Regions from separate parts of the Alteromonas sp. M12 genome, predicted to be linked through region 1. Evidence: predicted binding sites of a transcription regulator. Region 1 holds the regulator's gene; the other holds the start of a gene.
What was found. The regulator sigma-54, encoded in region 1, starts transcription at its own class of promoters, with help from an activator protein. The targets are predictions, from matches to a motif close to GTTGGCACGNNNNTNGNNT.
Positions count from the first base shown of each region.

Region 2: the regulator sigma-54 is predicted to act here: its motif matches at 5,292-5,310, upstream of VUI23_RS14695 (DUF3192 domain-containing protein).

Region 1 covers NZ_CP144164.1:773,367-781,068, forward strand. Annotated here, with positions in the region: gene arcB (aerobic respiration two-component sensor histidine kinase ArcB) at 1-919, shown strand, start outside; gene VUI23_RS03245 (DMT family transporter) at 1,053-1,871, opposite strand; gene mgtE (magnesium transporter) at 1,931-3,289, opposite strand; gene VUI23_RS03255 (HPr family phosphocarrier protein) at 3,378-3,653, opposite strand; gene rapZ (RNase adapter RapZ) at 3,650-4,495, opposite strand; gene ptsN (PTS IIA-like nitrogen regulatory protein PtsN) at 4,492-4,938, opposite strand; gene hpf (ribosome hibernation promoting factor) at 4,957-5,244, opposite strand; gene VUI23_RS03275 (RNA polymerase factor sigma-54) at 5,272-6,750, opposite strand; gene lptB (LPS export ABC transporter ATP-binding protein) at 6,812-7,537, opposite strand; gene lptA (lipopolysaccharide transport periplasmic protein LptA) at 7,537-7,702, opposite strand, start outside.
Region 2 covers NZ_CP144164.1:3,404,867-3,412,568, reverse strand. Annotated here, with positions in the region: gene VUI23_RS14725 (hypothetical protein) at 1-761, opposite strand, end outside; gene VUI23_RS14720 (DUF3192 domain-containing protein) at 796-1,170, opposite strand; gene ppnN (nucleotide 5'-monophosphate nucleosidase PpnN) at 1,259-2,614, opposite strand; gene queF (NADPH-dependent 7-cyano-7-deazaguanine reductase QueF) at 2,636-3,487, opposite strand; gene syd (SecY-interacting protein) at 3,652-4,194, shown strand; gene VUI23_RS14700 (hypothetical protein) at 4,903-5,196, opposite strand; gene VUI23_RS14695 (DUF3192 domain-containing protein) at 5,359-5,721, shown strand; gene VUI23_RS14690 (DUF2789 family protein) at 5,792-6,022, opposite strand; gene VUI23_RS14685 (GNAT family N-acetyltransferase) at 6,306-6,950, shown strand; gene VUI23_RS14680 (response regulator) at 7,696-7,702, opposite strand, start outside.

The sequences.
Region 1 (7,702 bases):
TATTGGTTTGGCCATCTGTAAAGAAATGGTCAGTCTGATGAAAGGCCAAATTAAAGTGAATAGTGTAGTAGGGGAGGGTACCTGCTTTACAGTCGAGTTGCCCCTTACTATTAATAATAAACCTTTGCAGTTACAAGAGCTTTTGGTTCATGGCTTGCAGATTCTGTTGGTAGAAGATATCGAACTCAATGTTATGGTGGCTAAAGCTTTATTAGAGAAGCTAGGGCAAACTGTGGAAGTTGCTATGAACGGCCAAGACGCATTAAAAATGGCCCGTGAAAAGCAATACGATTTAATATTGTTAGATATTCAACTACCTGATATGACGGGATTTAATGTTGCATCAATATTACATGAAGAAGGTTTAGTGGAACAAACTCCAATAGTGGCATTGACCGCAAATGTGATTAAAACCCGTCAAGAATATTTAAATAACGGCATGGATGATGTTATTGCCAAACCGATTAAAAAGAGTCGGGTAATTGAAGTTTTTAACAACTTGTTTGTTGATCAAAAAGATATCCCGCAGTTCTCCGTAGAAGAAGCAAAACCCAGTGAATTAGAATCTATTCTAGATTTAGATTTGTTACAAATGCTGGTGGATACTATCGGTCATGAAATGGTCCGCACAAGTGTTGGAGTGTTCCAAGAAAACATGCCTGACTACATGGAAATACTCAATATAAACTTGAGTGCAAATGACAAAGAAGAAGTGTGTTCTCAAGCTCACAAAATTAAAGGTGCAGCCGGTTCTGTTGGCCTTGCTCGAGTGCAAAAAATTGCAAATCGTATTCAGCAAGGTGATCATCCAACCTGGTGGGAAAACGTGCATGATTGGGTAGAAGAGCTCGAAATGGCAGAAAAGCAGGACACTGCGAAGTTAAACGATTGGCTAAGCTCACAAAATATAGATGATTAACTTATTGGGTAAATCATCTATAGTCAATTGCGGCTGTTAACATACTAAGCTGCGCTTTGTTAGGCATAAAGCGCAGGATTATATTGCGAAAACATAAAAGATTAGATTAATTGAGCCTTGTTTGAATGACTAATTAGCTTGTTTGCTGTTGTTTGCCGTAAATCACCAGCGCTATACCACCGAGTATAGCGCCACTTGAAATTAACATTTTCATCGTGAGTAGCTCTTCTAATAACAACAATCCACCTAGGGCTGCTATTGCGGGTACGCTGAGTTGTAACACCGCAGCCACACTGGAGCGAATGTGTGGGAGCACTTTGTACCAGATGGCATAACCAACTCCTGATGTGATCATGCCTGATGCTAAGGCGTAAACCACGCCCATTGTTTGTAATTGATTTGATTCAATAAATAACACTGGAGTTAGCACTAAACTAATAACCGATGCTCTTATAAAGTTAGAGCTTGTGTCTATTAATGGCGTTGCAGAGCGACTACCAATAATTGAATAACATCCCCAAGCTATGCCTGCCAATGCCATTAGTGTAACGCCAAAAATCGAAGGAGAGTTTACTCCAGGCGAAACAAGATAAATAAAACCGGCAAATGCGACTAACACACCCAAGGATTCAACTAAGGTTAATCGCGCACCATAATACCAACTGATGACTAACATGGTTATTTGTACACAAGCGAATAAAATTAACGCCCCTACCCCCGTATCAAGCTCAATGTATGCGTAGGAAAACCCTGCAGCATATATAAAAAGCGCTAAGCTAGCCGGCCAACTGCCTTTGTTGTTAATTTGATTGACGTTTCCTTTTATCAGCAAAATTAAGATAAGCATAATTGCGCCAGATATTAAGCGGATTAAGGTAAAAGAAGTGGCATCTATACTTGAGTCTGCTAACGCCAAACGACATAGAATTGAATTCCCCGCAAAAGCAAGCAAGGCTATGCCAATGTATACGACGAGCTGTGCAATCGATTTAATCGTTTTATTTCCTAAAACTAAACAAGCAACAAAGTGGCTGTACCTAAAAAGGCAAAAATACCTACGACGTCAGTAATGGTGGTTAAAATTACACTTCCTGCTAGGGCAGGATCTATTTTCAACTTTTTCATTACCAATGGTAAGGTTGCTCCGGCTAAACCAGCGGCAACCATATTGATCATCATGGCAAAGGCAATGACTCCTCCTAACATCCAATCTTGTTTCCAAATGGCAATGACCGATGCAATTAACACCGCCCAAATCGCACCATTAAAAAATCCAATGGCTAATTCTTTGCTCACCAACCATCTTGAGTTATCAGCACTTACGTGGCCTAGCGCCATACCACGAATAACCAAGGTTAGTGTTTGATTGCCTGCTACTCCGCCCATACTTGGGACAATTGTATTGAGAATAGCTAACACTGCCATTTGGCTTAGTGTTGCTTCAAAAAGATCACTTACGGCTGCGGCAAGAAGTGCCGTTACTAGATTTACGGCCAACCATACTGAACGCCGCTGCGTACTTTGCAATACCGGGGCGAAGGTATCTTCTTCATCATCCAAACCGGCCATACTCATCATAGAGTGTTCGGCGTCTTCGCGAATAATATCCACTACATCATCTATGGTGATACGACCCAATAGTTGTCGGCTAGAATCGACTACCGGTGCTGACAGCCAGTTATAGCGTTCGAATAATTTTGCCACTTCTGTTTCTGGCATATCAACGGGGATGGCTTCAGCTTCCTCATCCATAATATCTTCAATACTGGAGTCTGGCAGAGCCGTTAGAAGCTTAGTGACTGGTACAGTTCCAATTAAGGTGTCATTTCGACTCACAACATAAAATGTGTCAGTGCTTTCTGGAATTTCACCTTTGAGTCGCAAGTAACGCAGAATCACATCAATGTTTACATCGCTGCGTAGGGTTATGGTGTCGGTATTCATAATGAACCCGGCGGTATCCTCACCATAAGAAAGGGCTTTTTCTGCGCGCTGACGGTCTTGCTCATCCATCGATTTCAGCACGTCTTTTGAGACCGATTGCGGTAAACTGCTTAACGTTTCCGCTAAGTTATCAATCTCCATGTCTTCTAGGGCATCAACAACTTTGTCTGGAAGCATTTGTCCGATGATGCCATTACGTACATCTTCGGACAGTTCTTCTAATACATCGCCATAAAAATCGGAGTCCAACATTTCCCACAGTTCAGTTCTTGATTTGCTTGGGGAAGACTCTAGAAGAAGGGCGATGTCGCAAGCTGGCATGTCGTGAATTGTTTTGCGGACATGCATAAAGCGACCACTGGCCAAGGCTTGATTGATAGCCTTCAGTTGTCGTTGGGCGTGTTTAACCTCTAATGCTTCTGCCATGAATATGCAGCTCAATGAAAAAACTACTAATACTAATAGTTTAGAGGACTAAGGGCAGCAGGTCAGCAATTATTTGCACATTGCTTAACTATTCGTTTTCGTGAAATTTCTCAACTATGAGTTTTTCAATCGCGGCAAGGGCGTGTTCAGCATCGACTCCTTCGCTAATGACGTTAACTTCTTTGCCTTGGGAGCTTTCTAACATCATCAAGCCCAATACACTATTTGCGGAAGCCGATTTCTCCCCTTGAACTAGGGTAACAACGGCATCAAATTGATTGGCTACTTTGACTAATTCAGTAGCCGCTCTTGCGTGTAATCCAAGTTTGTTAACGATGACTATTTGCTTTTCAAATCGATTCATCGATTTAACTCTCGGTGCCTTATTTGAACATCTGGGTGAGACGCTGAAAATGTTTTAGCGAGTGACTCAGCCACATAAACTGAGCGATGTTGGCCTCCAGTACAACCGATTGCTACTGTCACGTAACTACGATTGTTTCTTTCTAGATGAGGAAGCCAAGTTGAAATGAGATTTTGAATTTGCCAGATAAATTTCGTCACTATTGGCTGTGAGCCTAAAAATATCTCGACCGGAGAGTCTAATCCACTGAGGTGCTTTAAGTCTGGCTCCCAATGTGGGTTAGGTAAAAATCGCGCATCGAATACATAATCGGCGTCTTTAGGAATGCCGTATTTAAAACCGAAGGATTCAAATACCAAAACTAGCCTAGAGCTTTTCTTGCCTAGAATTCGCTCTCGAACCAATTCAGCTAATTGATGCACCGAAAGTTTGTCTGTATCTAGATATAAGTCGGCGCGTTCCGCAATAGGGGCTAACAGTTGACCCTCTGCCTGAATCGCATCCGAAAGAGATTTGTTTTGACGAGATAACGGATGCAGTCGACGAGTTTCGCTGAAGCGTTTTATCAGCATGTCATCACTGGCATCTAAATAGACTATGGTCATGTCCCAAGTGGCAGGCAAATAATCAAGAATTTCGACTAATTCACCAGGTACCTTGGGAAGGTTTCTAACATCGATACTCACGGCCACTTGGTCATATTCATCCATAACCGTATGGGTTAGAGTCGGTAATAGGTTAACTGGAATATTGTCGACGCAATAGTAACCTAAGTCTTCTAAAGACCTTAGTGCAATAGATTTTCCTGAACCAGAGCGGCCACTAATAATTATCAGTTTCATGCAACGATTGCCTCGTATAACTGAGCATTATCTTCTGCACGACGAATACGTTTCAGAATTTCCTTATCACTTAATTTTGTCGCGATGGTTGCTAAGGTTTGCAGGTGTCCGGCGGCTTTATCTTCAGGTACTAAAATTGCGAAAAATATGTCCACAGGACAATTATCCACAGCGTCAAAGTTGATAGAAGGATCACTGGTGATTAGCACTGCGACCACATCCTTTAAACCCGACAGTCTACCGTGTGGCAATGCAATACCATTCCCGATTCCTGTGCTGCCCATCTTTTCGCGGCTAACCAGACTATTTAAAATCGTTGTCTGATCAATGTCATCGATTTTTTCTGCCGCTATTAGGCTGATAGTTTCAAGAATTCGTTTTTTACTTGTCCCCTGGACTGCACAACTTGTGCAGTCAGGGGAAAGGATGTCTTTAATTTCCATTAATTAATCTAATATATGTTAATGACGCTTAATTTTTTCCTTGTGCTTGATTACCTGTCGATCAAGCTTATCTATCAATCCGTCAATTGCTGCGTACATATCGTTGTGCTCTGAGGTTGCAAATACTTCGCCTCCGCTAAGATGAACTGTCGCTTCAGCTTTTTGATTAAGCTTCTCGACATTAAGAATGACATGGACATTGTTGATATGATCAAAATGCCTTTCTAGCTTTGTAAATTTATTGTCTACATAATCTCGCAAAGAATCTGTAATTTCTACATGATGGCCAGTAAGGTTAATTTGCATATTAGCGTATTCCTTCTGTTGTTGAGCCTACAGCAGGCTCTTGCGTTGGTTAGACGGTGGGATCGATAAAGACTCCCGGTATTTTGCTATTGTCCTACGGGCGACCTGAATACCTTGGTCTGCCAGTAGATCAGCAATCTTACTGTCGCTAAGAGGCTTGGTAGGAAGCTCTGCTGCGACGAGTTTTTTAATTAATGCGCGAATTGCCGTTGAGGAACACTCTCCTCCAGAATCAGTTGCTACATGGCTGGAGAAAAAGTATTTAAGTTCATAAATTCCTCTAGGCGTATGCATATATTTCTGTGTGGTAACACGGGAAATAGTTGATTCATGCATATCTACCATTTCTGCGACATCATTTAACACCATTGGTTTCATCATTTCAGGTCCATGCTCAAAAAAACCAACCTGCTGCTGAACAATGCAGTTTGCGACTTTGAGTAAAGTGTCATTACGACTCTCTAGACTTTTTATAAACCACTTGGCTTCTTGCATATGCGACCGAATAAATTGACTATCACTGGTGTTTTTAGCGTTCCGGCTCATTGCCGCATATTGCTGATTTACATTCAGCTTAGGCAAACTATCGGGATTTAGCTCAACTTGCCAACGACCATTTTTCTTCATCACTGAAACATCTGGAATGACGTATTCAGATTCACCGATTAACAATGAACTACCAGGGCGTGGATTGAGTGTTTGCAATAACCGCATAGCTTCTCGTAATTCGTCTTCTTTTAGACGAGTTTTACGCATTAAAGTTCGGTAATCTTTACTGCCTAATAAGTCAGCATATTCGCTGATTAATAACTTAGCTTCATTTAACCAAGGGGTGTCAGGTGCAAATTGATTCATTTGTACCATTAAACATTCTTGCGGATTTCTTGAGCCTGAACCAATAGGGTCGAACATTTGAATACGTTTTAAAACGCATTCCACCTCATCAAGTTCAACCTCTTCATGGTCGAGACTAGCAAGAACATCTTCGGTGCTGATAGTGAGGTAACCAGACTCATCAATAGAGTCGATAATTGCGATTGCTATGGCAGTATCAACTTCAGAAAAAGGCGTTAAGCGCATCTGCCACAATAGGTGATCTTGAATATTTTCGGTTGTTTCACCTTGGAAAATTTGGTCGTCATCGCCGCCACTACCACCGCTTATTGAGGCGGGGGCTGAGGAGGCACTGATATATTCGTCCCATGTGCTATCTATGGGTAATTCGTCTGGGATATCTGCTTTTTCTAATGCCTCGTTTGTATCCATGGAATCAGAACTTGCGGATACCGTCTCCTCTGAGAACTTGTCATTACTGTCTGCTAAAGCGGAATCCCCAGTAGGGATATCTGAACCGTCTTCTACTTCTAAAAGTGGATTCGATTCTAACGCTTCCTGTATTTCCTGTTGTAAATCCAGCGTTGATAATTGCAATAGACGTATAGCCTGTTGCAATTGAGGCGTCATTGTTAGTTGCTGGCTGAATTTTAATTGTAACGAGGGTTTCATTTAGTTTTTTTATTCTTACTTGTTTAGCCACAAAGCTTTGGTTAAAAACAACATACCTCTACTATAGCTTGAATTGCTCGCCAAGGTATACATCTCTGACTTGTTGATTATTTAAAACTTCTTCTGCGGTTCCAGAAGCTATCAATTCACCATGACTCACAATATACGCTTTTTCACACACGTCTAGCGTTTCACGCACATTATGATCAGTTATTAATACACCAATACCTCTATCGCGTAGGTGTTGAATTATTTTTTTTATATCGTTTACTGAAATCGGGTCAACACCAGCAAAGGGTTCATCCAATAGAATAAACTCAGGGGCGGCCGCTAATGCACGAGCGATCTCGACTCTTCTGCGCTCCCCGCCTGATAAACTCATGCCAAGGCTGTTACGAATATGGTTAATATTGAATTCATCCAATAATGCATCCGCTTGCTCTTCTCGCTGATCAGAACTTAATTCTTTTCGGGTTTGCAAAATTGCCATGATATTTTGGTAAACGGTTAACTTACGAAATATAGATGATTCTTGAGGAAGATAACCAATTCCTTTTCGTGCACGGATGTGCATGGGTTGTAAGGTTAACTCGGTCTGATCAATATAAATCTCGCCTTTATCGAGTGGCACTAACCCAACAATCATATAGAAGGTGGTCGTTTTACCTGCACCATTGGGACCTAACAGGCCAACAATCTGTCCAGTAGAAACTTCAATGCTTACATCTCGCACCACTTGCCGAGATTTATAAGACTTCGCTAAATTGGTCGCTTTTAACGTTGCCATTAAGGTTTTTCATCCTGCAACTTGTCTTGCTCTTCTTCAGTTTTTTTAGTGTCGTCAGTTTGCCGATTGCGAATGCTTTCGGGTTGGAAAATGGCAGTGACCCCGCCTTCTGCGTTGCCGTCACTTTCTGCTATCAATTGCTCTAATTCCATATTAAATTGAATC
Region 2 (7,702 bases), 2.4 Mb from region 1:
TCTCCTTTTGAATTAATCACAATTACCAGTACTTTATCTTCAGATACACTCAACACAACCGCAGGCTGCTGTTGATCAAGCTTTACTAGCGTGCCGGGACAAATCAGCGTTGGATATTGGAGCAATCCATTTAAGCTATTCAAGTAACTCTCTGGACAGGTTTGAGTCAGTTTTCGGATTGCACTGGAGAAATGCACCGGCTTTTTTACCTCACTGGGAGTAACTTGCGTTGCAAGTTGATGGGCCAACAAAATAACCTGTTGGTTTTTAGTCAGATCTTTTGGCCAACTCCGGTTATTTTCAAATTTAGAAAAAAGGTATTTGTAGACTTGATACCCATCCATCCAAGTTTGTAGATTAGCTCTGTTAAGAATTTGCAATAGTCGAACGCTTTTCCGGTGGTGGGAAGGCCGTTGGTTTTGTTGATAAAACCCTTGTAGATCTTCCTGACGTTCACAATAAAGAGTGAGTATGCAACTCAATAATTGTTGGCAGCATAAGTCGTTGATGCGTGCTCGGTTACAAATGAGTGCACAATAGACTAGGGTGTTAAACGTTAGATTATTTAAAAAACCACTTCTAGATTTGTACAGAAGCGGTTGGGCGACAAAAACATCAGGCGAGAGTTTAAATGCAGATAAAAAGTATTCAGAAACTTTGACAATGCGTTTAATTTGCTCAGGTCCAACGGGGTTTTGTCGCACTTCTTCAAGTACCGTGGAAACCTGCCCGAATGCTTTTAACAAGCTCTGCGTTGGCATTAATTAACAAACACTAATAAATGCATAAAAGCCACTAGAGTTTTAAGTAACTTTGATACGTGCCTTCGCCCCAGGCAATTAACTTTTCATCTTCAAACAAAAGTGGGGTACATTCGTCTTGGGTGGTTATGCCATCCGATTGGTTCCAAGTCGTGCGGTAAAACATGACCTGTAATTGGGTATCTCCCACCAGTTTGGCTTCACTAATGTCTGGTGGCCCTAATAATTCGACGATCCCTGATCTAAGGTCGCCTATTTTAATTTTGGTCAACTGGACCTTATTGTACTCCTGACGATCTTCCCATCCCATACTGGATGTATCATCTGGATTAAACAATATCAGCATTACAACTAGCGATACGTAGATAAATACGCCAATTCCGATACGTTGTATTACTTTACTATTCATAAACTTTTCTCAAACTCAATTATCCTCATTTTAATCAAAATGCGGCGATGAATAAAGGCCACTAAACGTGAAAAACGGATGGCTTAACTTAGGTTATTACTTGGTAACACGGGCTATATTCACTGCCGGGTAACTTCATTCGTTGCTGTTTTACAAATGATTGCAATAGGGTGTCTAGCATACTCATTAATTTAGGATCGCCGTTAATTTTAAACGGTCCATGTTGTCTTATTTGTTTAATCCCTTCTGATTTCACATTTCCCGCCACAATTCCTGAAAATGCTTTGCGCAGTGCGGCAGCAAGTTCGGCTTTGGGTTGAGAAAAATGCAAATTCAGTTCTTGCATGCTTTGATGAGTCGGCTCGAAGGGTTTTTGAAATTCCGGTTCAATTTTTAATAGCCAATTAAACAAATATGAATCACCAGTATTGCGTCTGTGTGCACGTACTTCTAATTGTTTGCTTTTTATTTTTTGCGCGACCTTCACGGCATCATCAACAATAATTTCATATAGAGCTTGTGCTTCTGGTCCCAAGGTGGCACCCACAAACTTGTCGATTGATTCAAAGTAGTCTTTACAATGGGCAGGTCCAGTTAGAATGATTGGGACAATTTGCTCTCGATTATCTTCATTTAGAAGCACACCGAGCAGATATAACAATTCTTCTGCTGTCCCTACGCCGCCAGGGAAAATCACAATAGCGTGGGCAACACGCACAAATGCTTCCAGACGTTTTTCAATATCAGGCATGATAACCAGTTCGTTGACGATAGCATTGGGCGGCTCTGCGGCAATAATGGATGGCTCTGTCATACCTAAGTAACGGCCGGTTTTGTAGCGTTGTTTGGCGTGTCCAATTGCGGCGCCTTTCATCGGGCCTTTCATCGCCCCTGGACCACAGCCGGTGCAAATATTCATTTCTCGTAGGCCAAGCTGGTATCCCACTTCTTTGGTGTATTTGTACTCGACTTCGCCAATTGAATGACCGCCCCAGCACACAACCATATTAGGATCGCTGCCCACTTTAATGACTTCTGCGTGGCGTAACATGTCAAACACTAAATCGGTTAAATCTCGCGATTGGGATTCATGAACTTCATCAAGCTTATATTTCACTCCCATGTGCAGAATATCTCTGAGCACGGCAAATAAATGTTCATGAACACCTTTAATTAATTGTCCGTCCACGAATGCCACTGCTGGTGGATTGACTAATTCAATTTTAACTCCGCGTTCGCGCCTGATTAGGTTGACTTCAAAGTTCTCGTAGGGTGAAAAAAGTTGCTCGGAATTGTCTTCTTCTACACCTGAATTCAATACAGCTAAACAACAGTTTCTAAAAAGTCTATACAGATCACTGTTTACCGATTGTTTGAGTCTATCTACTTCGTACTGTGACAGTTGGCTTAGGGGCCCAACTGGGTTTAATTGTATTGAAAGCATAGATTGTCCTATTTTAATTTCTTACTGACGCGCTTGTCTTGAAATGCTGTAAGCCGATTCGAAGTCACTTCTAAAAGGATTAATGTCGAGCCCACCACGACGGGTGTATCGCGCATAAACTGTCAATTTAGATGGTTCGCAAAAGTGTTTAATATCGCGAAAAATTCGTTCTACACATTGTTCATGAAACTCATTATGCATGCGAAATGAGATGAGGTAACGCAGAAGTGATTCTTGGTCTATTTGTGCACCAGTGTAACGTATCATGATACTTCCCCAATCGGGTTGATTGGTGATCAAACAATTGGATTTTAGTAAGTTACTGTACAAGGTTTCACTAACTTGCTTAGCGGTTACCTTCAATGCCGAGGCATCTAATTGATAATCGGTAAACTCTAAATCTTGGTCATCAATATTTTGGCCAGCCATTTCTTGGATTTTCTGGGCTGCGAAATCCTTGGGTAAAATCACTTTTATCTGAACCGGTTTTCCAGCGCAGTTTGACAAATCAGACTGCAAAGTTTGAGTTAACTGTTCAACTGACTCAACTTTAGATTGGTTGAAACTGTTTAGATATAATTTGAAGCTTTTTGATTCAATTAGATTTGGCGAGTCACAAGGAACGATACATTGCATGATTGCGACTTGGGGTTTACCTCGCAGATTAAGCCATGAAAGCTCATAACCGTTCCAGATATCTTCGCCGCTAAATGGCAGTTTATCGGTTAAACCAATTGCTTGCCGGCTTAGACTGCGCGGAACTGCCTGAAGTAAATCGGGGGAATAGGTTTGCACATATTCTACTGTCTTACCTAATGTAAGGTTTTCTAGTGCCGGAGACGAATTACGTATCTCATCGGTTTTATTTGTCATTTAGCCTTCTCGTTATACAATACTTCTGCAGTATACCTTAAGTGTTGATTTATCTTAGGTATCTGTACTTTTGACCGGTTTTGTTTGCGTATTATCGCAGATAATTGGTATTCACCTTGATTGTTTCAAGTCATCTTAAATTTAAATATAAGGAAGTGTAGTCTGTGAGCATTGATTCGGCACTACAAAATTTTGTTTCTGAATATGTCGATTGTCATCAACGCAATCAGCACCCGTTAGTTATTCAGTATGATGAAAATTGGCCATCAAAATGCTATCAACAAACCGGTGAGCAAGATGAATGGGTTCCTTGGATACCCGTCAAACAAACAAGTCAAAAGCACTTCGAGCACTTTGAGCAAGCCCTTGAAATTAAGATGGATGAACAACTTAAGGAGTACTATACCTGCTTTTGGAGTGATAATCTAAATGCTAAAACGGCACGGGGAAACTTGCAATTGTTGATGCCGTGGAACGACGAAGATTTTGAGCGTTTACAGCAAAATTTAGTTGCCCATGTATTGATGAAAAGACGTTTAGGTCAACAAGATACATTGTTCTTTGCTGTTACTGACGAAGATGATTTTATTGTCAGTGTACACAATGAGTCTGGGAGAGTAATGTTAGAGCAGATAGGGTTAGAGCCCCAAGAAACCTTAGCGGACTCATTAATCGAATTCATCCAGCAGTTATCACCACGCCTGTAGCATGGCCTTCAGGCCATGGGATAAATCAAATCTCCCGCGGGGTTAAAACACCCGCCTACAGGCCATGGAATAAATTAATCCATCGCCGTTGTAGCATGGCCTTCAGGCCATGGTTTTTTACGGTTGCACCGCGGGGCTAAAGCCGCCGCCTACAGGCCATGGAATCTATCTAATCTCCCGCGGGGTTAAAACACCCGCCTACAGGCTATGGAATAAATTAATCCACCGCCGTTGTAGCATGGTCTTCAGGCCATGGAATCTATCTAATCTCCCGCGGGGTTAAAACACCCGCCTACAGGCTATGGAATCTATCTAATCTCCCGCGGGGTTAAAACACCCGCCTACAGGCCACGGAATCTATCTAATCTCCCGCGGGGTTAAAACACCCGCCTACAGGCTATGGAATAAATTAATCCACCGCCGTTGTAGCATGGTCTTCAGGCCATGGAATCTATCTAATCTCCCACGGGGTTAAAACACCCGCCTACAGGCCACGGAATCTATCTAATTTCCCGCGGGGCTAAAGCCGCCGCCTACAGGCTATGGAATCTATCTAATCTCCCGCGGGGTTAAAACACCCGCCTACAGGCCACGGAATCTATCTAATTTCCCGCGGGGTTAAAACTCCCGCCTACAGGCCATGGAATCTATCTAATTTCCCGCGGGGTTAAAACACCCGCCTACAGGCCATGGAGTAGGGCTGTGCAATTATTTTTGCAGGGACTGGGTTAAATTCAATACTTGTTGTTCCAATGACTCGATGCGCTTTTCCAATGTAACAATATGCTGCATTAAATCATTTGGTTTTTGAGGCGATGCTTCCTCAACTGGTGTAGAAGGGAATTGATCTGGATCGTCTTGCCAGCGTTTTAGTACATCAATGATATCCCGCAATGGTAACGGACGATTTGAGGCCTTTTTAATTAATGCCACACTGGGAACTTTCCCGTTGGATTTTAAGTTCTTACATAGTGACGCAATATACTGAAACTGATTAGACATGATGAAAAACACTAATATTTAGCGAATGTGCCTATCTTAGCGGTATTGGTAATCACATGCATTAATTTTTTTATATATAAAACAATAAGTTAAATTTTGGCCTCGATTTTGTATTGTGGAATGCTAATTAACAAACATAAATACAACACCAAGGAAACTAAAATGAAAAAAACGCTTGTTGCTGCAGCATTAGTATTACCACTGACATTATCTGGATGTGTTATATCGGTTGGTGGGGAAGGGGATTACTCATACCAATCGGATTGGGAACAAAAAGAACGTAAAAATAGAAAGGCGATTGCAAGACTGGAATCCAATACAGCCATCGAAGATATTAGAAGTCGCATGGGCACGCCAGATTTCAGTGAACTATATCAACAAAATAATGATGAAATAAATGTTTTGTTTTATCGCACCCAGCGTCGCGAAGGTGATGGTGTCACAACTAAAGATGAATGCACGCCTTTGGTGTTCAAAAATGGTAATTTAATTGGTTGGGGCGACTCTGCTTACAACAATATCTAAGCTTCACTTTTTCTGCTACGCCTAGTTTGGAAGCAGCAGGCCAAGCCATATTCTTGGCCTGCTATTAATATTATCGTAGTCGATTGTCTAGCTGATCGATCAACTCAGTCCATTCCGCATCTTCAAAAAAAGATTGTCTAATAAAAGTCGATTGAGCCTGTGTCCAAAAACTAGCTTCTTCTAGTTTTGTCGATTTATCCAATCCTTTGTGCTGAGCTATAAAGTTTTCAATTGACTCCTCGTCATTGGCTAAACCTAATTGCAGAAACAAATCCTTTAACTCTAAATTTTCAGTTAGCATTTAATGTCTCCTTGATGGAATTCTAAACTCGAGTTGTGTTGGCATTTCATGTAGATTGGTACTTGTTGTGAAAGTTTGGATTACTTGTTCTCACTGAGTCAATCTAGTTCATTGTCATTCGCACCCTTTCACTGCCTCTACTTAAGTCTTGGGGGGAAAAGACTATAAATCAACCTCATCTAGCCAAAATAGTAAAATTAGTTTGCCGTTATTTTTAATGAGTTGTTAACAATTGGTTAATAATTATGTAGAGTGAAACTTCCTAATTGAAGAGAGTCGAACTATGTCAAATACTGCACAAGACATAAATCCGCTAGATAAAATCAAAGCTGTTTATCTGGCCGCTGAAGATTTAAAAATTGCCGCATCAATTTTATATCAAGCTTATCATGATGATCCGCTGTTTTTAGATATATTCGATTCTGAGAAGGAAGGGTATGAATCCCGTTTAAGGGGCGCAATTAGAGAAGAGTTAAATGCCTTTTGGACCGCTAAACAGCCAATGATTGGTCTTTTTGAAGATGAACGTTTATTGGCAGTAGCATGTATGATTAAACCTGATAGTGCGTTCAACCCCGACCGATTTTGGCATTGGCGCTTAAAGATGTTGCTTACCGCTGGTTATATAGGCACCAAGCAAATGATCGAAAAGGAACAGCGGGTAAGAGAGCGTATTCCCCATGAAAAATACCATATGTTGTCGTTTATTGGAGTGCATCCAGATCATCAGCACAGAGGTCTTGGACACGTTTTAATGAGTGCGATTGATAGTATTGTGCTAGAAGAAGAAAAAAGTGAAGGTGTTGGGGTTTATGTCACTCTACCTAAATGTTTGTCATTCTTCTCCGACGGAAAATATGAACATATTGATGAACTAAAAGTCTCACGCATAACTGGGCAAATAATGTTTAGACCTCGGTCAGAGTAAAAAACCGCGGAATTTATTCTAAAGGGTAAAGTAACCATCTTGCATTGTTTAGTCTTACTTTACCCTACTAATACCGTTTCTTATTGTCATTTTCAGCAATCTAAAATCCGCAAAATCAGTAAAATTTTAAATTCATTTTCATTAAATCCATTAGGTTCAAATTCTAGAGTAAGAAAATAACCTTTTTATTTGTAAGATATTTCGTACATGGCTGTAGGTCTTAAGCGGAATAAACACTTAGGGTAAAGCTTACCTTTTATTTAACTTTATGAATTTAAAGGCTTATTTTTCAAAATGTAGACTTTAGTATAATGGCTTACAAAATAAAGCTAGATTGGGTACTAGTAGAAACTTTTAATTGCTTTATCTTATACCTCGTCACAGGGAAATACGACGGGTCAGGAAGACTTAAGGAAAGCCAGAAGGACACTTTCATTGGATGAAAGAAAATGGTCAGGATGAGCATTTAGTAAAGGACTACAAACTCAAGGATAGATAGGGAAGACGAAGGACAATCTTAAGGATGAGAAATGCTGTAAGTAAGGATGTGCAGCTAAATAAGGAATAAAGGAAAGGGACTCACTTAGGAAGAGTGACTCACTTAAGGATGAGCGAGAATAGAGGGAAAGGGGCGTATACGGATGTTGACCGGGATGGTTTAATAGCGAAGGAAAGCTGAGAGGGATTCTCAAAATTCTGAAAGGTGTGTCTAATTTATTAGACACACCTTTTTTATTTTATTTGTTTAATGC